DNA from 4 places in the Paenibacillus sp. J31R109 genome. Region 4 is predicted to be linked to each of the others. Evidence: riboswitches for the same ligand, from Rfam matches in the RefSeq annotation. Region 4 holds a riboswitch; each other region holds the start of a gene.

Region 1 (2,199 bases), on a different contig from region 4:
TTAATGCTAGATGGGCGCGGAACATTTCCATGCTGTCTGGATGCTCTTTCTCAGGCACCCACGTCGAGGAATCCCAAATCTTTGACAGCTTGAGGGCACGGCTGCAATGAATGAAGCATTCTTGCACTTCAACGCCGACAGCGGCGATGGGGGACTTCCCGTTTAACTGCATCGTTGACAATAGCTCCTCATCTTTCGTCAGCCAAGCGCGGCCATTGACGCGAAGCACCACGTCCACGCCAGGAATGATGAATAAGAGACCCACTTGCGGGTTGGTTAACATATTTTGCATCGAGTCCAGTCGACGGTTTCCCAGTCTTTCTGGATAGATAAGGCGATGTTCATCTAGAACGCGTACAAAGCCTGCGCTATCACCGCGAGGTGATACATCGCACAGTCCATTCGCATGCGAAGTAGATAAGTAGAATAAGGGTGACTTGGCGATGAACGCTCTAGCATGCGCGTCGACTTGGTTGATCACTTTCTTTTGGACTGCTGGATGCGCCTCTCCGATAGCTGCGCGAATCTCATCAATGGATTGAATGATGCCGGGGAACGGTGGGGGTGTAAGATCTTTTATGCTGTCCATGTATTCTTATCCTTCCTGGAGGCCGAAGGCCTTTATGTATTCATTGTAGTATACGCAGATCTTCTCGCTCAAATGAATGAAGCCCTACAAACTGCTCTTACGAGCAAAGCTTGCAGGGCTTCATTCTGTGCCGAGAATATTACTTGGATTCAGCAGTTAGTTGATTGTAGATATCATCCCATAGAACTCGTCTGGCTGATACATACCGCTTCGCATAATAGGATTCGCTCAACTTATTCTTCACAACACCTTGATTTGTAGCGGAGTGAACGAATTCACCATCTCCAAGGTACATGCCTACATGAGATATGCCGCTGCCATCCGTGTTGAAAAATACAAGATCGCCCTTACGAAGATCCTTTTTGTCAACCCAGTAGCCTTCGCTGTTTTGTGATTTGGAGCTGTGTGGAAGGTCGATGCCGAAACCATTGAACAAGTAGGATGTGAAACCAGAGCAATCAAACCCTTTGGTTGTCGTTCCTGCCCATTTGTAGGGAGTTCCTACGAGATCTTCGACTGCGTTGTCCATAGAGGATGACGCGAAAACGCTTCCTACGCTTACGCTCAAAAACAAAACAAGGCTAAAAACAAGACCAACAACTTTCTTCAACTGCTTGTCTCCTTCCGGTGCCTACGAGGTTAGCTGGAGGGTTCGGTTGAAGGTTCCCTATGATCCCTGTCTTGCAAGATCAATTCACCCGGAGTGGTTCCCCCGTTTCCCCATAAACTGAGGAATTCGGCATGAAATATTTGGTTTTTTGATGCTAGTCCTTTTTATTCGTCATAAAGTTTGAATTTCCTCTTTTATGGTTACATAATAGGCAAAAAAATAAGCGGAATTGTTCGAGGAATAGACAAAAAAAAGCCCCCTTCTCAAAGAGAGGGGGGAATATTTGCCTATTGGCTGTTTCTTTGAATATTAATTGGATATTTTGGCAGAAAGCAGTTGATATTGAGAAGAAATCCCCCAAATCTGGATGAAAATGTGGAATAGGGGATATAGCTGATAAATGACTAGTGCTAGCAGTCCAGCCCATATGTAGGTAGCTGTGACAGTTACCCCTGCTAAAAGTCCTGTTATTACTAACAGAATAATGGCCAGTCCGACAATCGGCAGTGAATGTCGAAAAAAGGAGATGACTGTAGATAGGATGCCTAGATTAGCCGCGATGGCGAATTGCACATACATAAAGAGAAGCTGCAAGACAAATCCGTAGACAAAGAGACAGAGTATCCAAGGCAGAAGTTTGATGATTACTTGCTCATAGGATCCGCTATGCGCGAGAATATATGAGGCTTTCGGTAGCAGCCAGATGAGTGGAAACAGGGTAAGTGCAATCCGGACGAGATACACGAGCAGAAACGGTAACATAAGTTTTTTCATCCCGCGAAAGAACCGATAGCCTGCATTCTGATGAGGGTGCGTAAGTGAGTAGTATACACCGCCATTTAGGAGTGGCGTCATCAGCATGCGAGCACACAAGAGGACAGCTAGCCACCATAAATAGGAATAGCTAAGATCGGTTTTTATTAACTGAAACTGGCCTTCAGCTAGGAAGATTTGCAATGCCTGTTTTGGCTGCTCGGCGCCAGGGAAACGATGCATGAGG
Region 2 (2,199 bases), on a different contig from region 4:
AGAAATGCCGTGCCTCGAAAGTGACCGTTTCCCCTCCGCTTATCAGACCCCTAGTTGTTCCGGCGATCGCTCTTTCCTTGGTATGAGGCCAAACGGTTTGTGTATGGATATCTATATTGCTTGCCATATCAAAACAAATGTCAATTGGTGCTTCAATCTCGATTTCTGTAACTATTTTTATCATGATGTTCTCCTCATGTTTCCTTCGAATTTCCTTGCTCGGTTCTCGTCGGTTCCCAATTCGACACGCATCACTTATCTCCTTTTCCAAGCAAAACTTCATACGAAAAAACAGCCCCCCAAAGGAAGGCTGCCTCACTTATTAGTTACTTATGAATTCCTGTACCCACTCACCATTATAATAGGCAACGCCAATTTGCGTGAAGTTGGGGCTTAATATATTTTGACGGTGACCAGCGCTGTTCATCCATGCTGTCATAACGGCTTGAGGTGTTTGCTGACCTTTTGCAATGTTTTCACCTGCATAGGAATAGCTAATGCCATAGGAGCTCATCATATCAAAAGGAGAACCGTAGGTTGGCGAGTTATGATCGAAGTATCCTTTGTTGTACATGTCTTTCGCTTTATCCAACGCCATCGCGGTAAGTGCGGTGTTACTGGTTAATGGCTTCAGTCCAGCTTTAGTCCGCTCTTGGTTAACTAAGTTAACAACTTGACTAGCGAACGTAGTTTGCGCAGGTGCAGGTGTGACAGCTGGTTTGGCCGCAACATTCGTACTCGTCTTTCCTGGGATGTTGAGCTTCATCCCCGACCAAATGACATTGGGATTAGCAACCTGAGGATTGGCTTTAATAAGTTCAGTTAGACTAACGCCATATTGCTTAGATATTAACCACATGGTATCGTTACCGGACACCGTATGTGTTGCCGTTGCAGCCCCTGCTGCGTTCGCCCCCATAAGGACACTCAAACCTAGTGCACCAGTAATGACAAACTTTTTATAACTTTTCATGCAAAAACCTCTCCTTTTTGCGGCCTGCGAGGTTAGCTGTCGGATTCGGATCAAAGAGTAATCACCCGGCCGCACGTTGGCGGCTTCACCCCAAAGATTGGTTCCCCCGTGCTTCAAAAAAGCTTCGGCCTTCTAAGTTTTGGATCCAAAATGGATCTAACCGATTGTATCATGTGATTATCCTTAAAACATGACTCAAATTTTTCCATTTCAGCACACAAAAAGTTTCCGCTCTATTATTTCTGCCATAATTAACTATAAATCTTGCCCACTGACAAAGCCTGATATTCCCACAATACATGCTGTACCTCTTGAAGTCGTCCCTCATGGCATTGAATGATTATTGCAAGCTCGGGTAGGCGTTCTTTCTTTCGAATGGTATGTTTTAGCACCTTGGTTTGAATCACTCTTGTTATAATAAAACCTAATAGAAACCCGCAAATAGCGGAAATAACGCCCCAAATAATCGGTCCCCAGTACAGAATGAAGCCGAAGCTTATCCCCAAAACCGTTGCACCCGTCGATGTTGCCATGCCAACCTCAAAAGCTAATGTTTTTTTATTTGGATTCGAATTGTAATTACGATCAGAGGTCTCACGGTAATTGTCCATCATCACGGTCATCATTTCTTGACGAGATAGCCCCAACTTCTCCAGAACTGCTAGCGCTTCCTCCACCTCGATCGAATGCTCAAATGTACTAATGATCAACATGTGGGTCATTCTCCTTTTCAAACAGGTGTAATGAGAAATGAGGATACGACTCTGTCAGAAATTGCTTCTGTTCTATTCGGAATAAGCGATTATGCTCAACAGCCGTCATATAAGCATCATACATGGCGCCGCAGATGACGGATGGCATAAACAAAAGCCAATGGGGGTCTAAAAGCGATGTCGATTGCGATACCCTGCCTAATATTAAATAAAGCAAAGCTTCATGTGATCGTGACATTGTCATATAAATAAACCACCACATGACACCGTAGAAGCCTAAGGCTAATCGGTTGTTATAAAGCTGTCCAAGCCCTGGGAAAATAAAAGAACTGAATAGCGCTGCACCAGGTCTTTTGATACTTATATTCGAAATCGTCCACGGCTTCATCAAATTTGAAGTGATCCGTGCTCCTTCCAATCTCGCTAGGTGATACTGTTTGTTCGCATCTATCGCCTTGATATAACTATCCCATATTGCAAACAGATATACGATCGCATACGCAAATGCCCATC
Region 3 (2,199 bases), on a different contig from region 4:
CGGTTTTGAATGCATATGGGTTAAACACTATATAACATATGTAGGGCGAATACCTGTTGATTGGACGAATGCCCTTATTACATCGGAACATTCACCTACCAAAAAGAGCTGCCCTTGTGTGATTCTCAAGGGGCAGCTCTTCCAAGCAATTAATTAGGAATTTGGTACACTTTAATTTTCTGAATGCCGAAGCTTTGCAAAGATTTTCGCGAGCCAGGGATAAAGATGTCCATTCGTTTTCCTTTAATGGCGCCACCGGTATCGGTTGCATAGACGTACATGCCGCCTTGCGGAAGACCATTAAACGAATAACCTTCAATATAAAGTTTGGTACCAAGTGGAATAACAGATGGATCAACAGCAACTGTGCCGACTGCAAGTGGATTACCCATGTAATCAAATGCGCCGTACCCACCGTTTTCAGAAGGATCTGATGAATAAGCTGTAGACTCAAAAACTTGATAATCCGGTGCATGTTGCCCGCCATCTTTACTCAGAATAGCTAGTTTACTGCTAGCATCCCAATGGACAGGTACACCTGTAGCTGTGGAAAGGAAACGAAGCGGTACATAAACCCGTCCATTTTGATACTGGGAAGGGCCATCCAATTCGACAGTTTCCTGATCAATGCTGGCTTCTTTTTGACCTGAAACCAAGGTAATCGTATGTTTGTCGTTATTTAGTGTTACTTCAATCTGATTTCCATCTTTTTTCCAATTCACTGTATAACCAAGCTTCTCGGTTACGAACCGGAGCGGGACTTGGGTAATTTCGTTGCCATCCAGAAATGGCTGCGCATCAGGGAAATGGATGAGGTCATCGTTGACTTGCACTTTCACTTCCATTGCAGCTGCTTGAGCTGAAAATGGGGAAAGAAAGCCTCCTGCCAGAACTGTTAGTGAAACAGCCAGGCTAGTTAACCCTTTGGTAAGCTTATTCAATTGGTAATCCTCCTTCATGAGCCTTCGAGGTTAGTTGACGGGTTCGGGAAGAAGGTTCTCCCTAGTCTGCTCCAAGCCGAAGCAAATATTCACCCCAAGTATTTCGTCCCCCGTACCAGTGCCTTTATTTACGCACTAGACTCGGCTTCAAATATTTTATCATCATCGATAGGCCTGAACAACGACCAAAATATGGTTGTACCGCTCTCATACTAGACTTAGGTCTAGGTTCAAAAACGGTCAATAGTCGGTTTTAGAACATCATTTATTAAGCTACGATAGGAGTATGATGAAGGATGAGGGGCGATTTGGATATGAATGATAAGAAACAGGAAATTGATCCTACTAATATATTTGACCGTATCGGCAAAATGGCTGAAACCGTCTGGCAAGAGACGATTGGCAAAACGAATCCAAGTACTGCGTATGCGGGGAACCATACGATCGTTCAATTAGAGGAGCGCTATGAAGATGCGCTTCAGGCGACGATTGCCTTGCGCAGCAACATTGCTCGCGCAGAAGAAATGGCGCAGCTCCGCGCCGAGCAGGCGGAGCTTGCCATGCGTGCCGGAGAAGAGGACCTCGCGCGGCTAGCTTTGCAAGAGAAGCTGCGCGAGGAAGCCGCAGCTGAGCACTACCGCGCGCAGTACGCGAGCAGCCAGGACTTGTGCCTGGCGCTCGCAGAGGAACTGCGCGGGCTGCGTGCGGGGCACGCAGCCGAGGATGTGCAGCCGCGCAGCGGGCTGCACAGCAAAGAAGCTCGCGACACATGGCGCGAGCTGGAGGTCGCCGGCCGCGAGCTGGGCCGGGAAGCGCTGCAGGGGCTCCGCGTGGCGGGCCGCCTGTCGAAGGAAACGCTGAAGGAAGCCGGGGGCAACCTTCAGCATGAACTGCGCGCGCTGCGTACCAAGCTGCAGCACGATTGGCAGCAGGAGCAGCGCGCTCGCGATGAGCGAGATCCGCATAACCGAAAATAGCGTTGGCGCTCGCTCTCGCAACTCGAAAAATTCGAGTTAGGGCAGAAGAAAGAGGCCACTTAGGCTCTGCAACTCGAAAAATTCGAGTTAGGGCAACAGTAAAGAGGCCACTTAGGCACTGCAACTCGAAAAATTCGAGTTAGGGCAGAAGAAAGAGGCCACGTGGGCATGACCTCCATGAAAGGCAAAGCCTTGCCCTATAAGGATTTGCATCTTGGAGGTCGTCCATTCTTATGGTATGCTAAGAATCGTATGAACGAAGACATGAAGCAGCAGCCAGA
Region 4 (2,199 bases):
CGTGGGTGGAGATCCGAATTTGCCAACTAGTTATCAAGGTATTGATCATGAACGGGGTGGCGTTCTGGTACCTGCGGAACGATATCTTGTTTAACTATGGTGCCATATCACTTAAAGAAATAGAACACAAAGCCGAAATTCCTCCCTTAGAGGAACTTCGGCTTTGTGTTTTTCATTGAGATTTCCATCTGATGCTCTTCACGCACGCGCTGCATAAACACTTGAAGCTCTTCCTTGGTTTCACAAACGGCTGCATGTTCTAACCAAACAAAGAATTTCTTCTTCAGAATGGCTGAAACATGAAGGGGGTAGGTGTCACGGGATTTAATGATATATAACCCTGGAGAAACCTCATTCCAAGGTGAATTGAAAATAGTGCGAAGGGATAAGCGAGTGCGATGCTCCCAATCTTGTTTTTTCTGCTTGTTTCTAATAGATTGGTACATTCTCATAATCAGTTGATGATCGGATATTTCGGTCCATGTTGAGAATCCTGACAGGGTGGCATCTTGTGTAATTTCGGACCTTTCTTTAGAAAACCAGTAACCAACAATAATGGGAAAATGATTTTCTTCTTCAAGCCATAAGACACCAAACCATTCGTAATGCAAATCAATTGGATTTAACAAATGAGGGGCTATCCCTAAATAATAATGGGGGGAGGAAGTCATGACATTTCTCCTTTTGACTTAATCTCAAAGTCGGTTGTAAGCGAATATGTCATAATTGTAACGTTGAACCGGGTAAAAATGGGGTAAAGAATGGCTAGCAAACGTATAAAAATTGAATAAAAACAAACCTGGCGACTTTATCAAAGTCGGTTTGCCACTAGCCTAATTATTGTGAAAGTAGGCAAAAACGAAAGAAAACCGAAGCATTTCTATCGATAATGCAAATGATTTCTAATTGGACGCGCTTTCATAAGCGCTGAATGCCACAGATTGCGAAATAAGTGTCTCCAACGCATTTTACATTTATGAGCAATCGGCGTAACATTCGATTCAACAACAACAGATGTGAAGCAAAACGCTGAGTTTCCGCAAGGAAAACGGGGGAACCAACCGAAGCCGATCGGAGATAGAATCGGTTTCTCGGGGTGAATCTAAAGCAGGCATAGCTTGCCAAAGTAGGGCACTTCCAAGCCCGAATCCGACAGCTAACCTCGTAAGCGAATTGGGAGAGAACTACCTTCTTTTCGAGTCTTCCTTAGCGCGCTTATGCGACTTTGAAGCCCGAGAGTAGAGTTTCTCTGCTCTTTGGCTTCTTTTTGTTGTTCACAATTTGAGGAGAGTGAATCTATTATGTATCCCGAACCCCTGACTCTAGTAAGAGAATCCGATGAATGTACGCAAGCATGTAGAATTACCCGTATTGAATGTTTTCAATTCGATTGTGAATTATCCGATAAGCTGCAGCCCGAACATGGTGATGACTGTCATTGCGGTTTACTGACGATTTCAACGAATCTTGGAACATGCGGTTTAGGGCAATTCGTAATTCCATGTGGCAATCTAAAGGGAGATTTTGTACAATGGGCAACTGTTTTTCAGAAACTCAAAGGACTGAACCTGACAGATGGCATACAGTACGCTCATCAGAGACAAGAGGCATGGGGAGAAGTACGCACACATTTAATCAAATCAGCACTAAGTGATCTGTCCAAAAAGCTTGAACATGCATCTCGCGCATATCAGAAAGAAGATTTGAGTTTTCTAAGTGATCGCAATTATTTATTTGAGCATTCTGGGGCGTATATCTCTTTCTAGGGTGGTTTTCATGAATCAAAGATGGCAGCAATCTTTTCATTCAAAAGTGGTCATTAGAGCCATATATGATAGTGTACTGAAATTAAATCCAAGATTAATGATCAGAAATCCCGTGCTTTTCGTGTTGGAAACGGCCACTTTTGTTATTGGTTTATTGCTGCTGTTTCCGCATTATTTTCATACCGAGACACAGATCAGATATAACCTCACTGTATTTATTATTTTATTAATTACGATTTTATTTGCGAATTTGGCTGAAGCGTTGGCTGAAGGAAGAGGGAAGGCACACGCGGACAGCTTAATTAAAACCAGAAAGGAATTAAAGGCCAAGCTGCTATCGAAAGATGGCAGCATAAAGGTCGTTGCCGGAAACGAATTACGCAAAGGTGACCGTGTATTGGTTGAAATGGGTGATTTGATTCCGGGTGATGGC

The links. Region 4 has a riboswitch for cyclic di-AMP ahead of AC58QT_RS10385 (hypothetical protein). Riboswitches for the same ligand answer to the same signal wherever they lie in the genome.
Region 1: linked by a shared signal. The riboswitch ahead of AC58QT_RS21515 (C40 family peptidase) and the one ahead of AC58QT_RS10385 (hypothetical protein) in region 4 are both predicted to bind cyclic di-AMP.
Region 2: linked by a shared signal. The riboswitch ahead of AC58QT_RS05860 (CAP domain-containing protein) and the one ahead of AC58QT_RS10385 (hypothetical protein) in region 4 are both predicted to bind cyclic di-AMP.
Region 3: linked by a shared signal. The riboswitch ahead of AC58QT_RS23630 (stalk domain-containing protein) and the one ahead of AC58QT_RS10385 (hypothetical protein) in region 4 are both predicted to bind cyclic di-AMP.

Annotation. Positions count from the first base shown of each region.
Region 1 is NZ_JCAUAR010000009.1:26,263-28,461, reverse strand. Features, by position in the region: gene AC58QT_RS21520 (MSMEG_1061 family FMN-dependent PPOX-type flavoprotein) at 1-589, opposite strand, end outside; gene AC58QT_RS21515 (C40 family peptidase) at 729-1,199, opposite strand; cyclic di-AMP (ydaO/yuaA leader) riboswitch at 1,203-1,341, opposite strand; gene AC58QT_RS21510 (hypothetical protein) at 1,509-2,199, opposite strand, start outside.
Region 2 is NZ_JCAUAR010000002.1:60,599-62,797, forward strand. Features, by position in the region: gene AC58QT_RS05855 (SRPBCC family protein) at 1-184, opposite strand, end outside; gene AC58QT_RS05860 (CAP domain-containing protein) at 323-973, opposite strand; cyclic di-AMP (ydaO/yuaA leader) riboswitch at 980-1,113, opposite strand; gene AC58QT_RS05865 (hypothetical protein) at 1,225-1,686, opposite strand; gene AC58QT_RS05870 (hypothetical protein) at 1,673-2,199, opposite strand, start outside.
Region 3 is NZ_JCAUAR010000010.1:231,671-233,869, reverse strand. Features, by position in the region: gene AC58QT_RS23630 (stalk domain-containing protein) at 150-941, opposite strand; cyclic di-AMP (ydaO/yuaA leader) riboswitch at 946-1,098, opposite strand; gene AC58QT_RS23625 (PspA/IM30 family protein) at 1,256-1,918, shown strand; gene AC58QT_RS23620 (hypothetical protein) at 2,087-2,199, shown strand, end outside.
Region 4 is NZ_JCAUAR010000003.1:32,601-34,799, reverse strand. Features, by position in the region: gene AC58QT_RS10395 (tannase/feruloyl esterase family alpha/beta hydrolase) at 1-94, shown strand, start outside; gene AC58QT_RS10390 (hypothetical protein) at 147-629, opposite strand; cyclic di-AMP (ydaO/yuaA leader) riboswitch at 1,018-1,187, shown strand; gene AC58QT_RS10385 (hypothetical protein) at 1,302-1,766, shown strand; gene kdpB (potassium-transporting ATPase subunit KdpB) at 1,777-2,199, shown strand, end outside.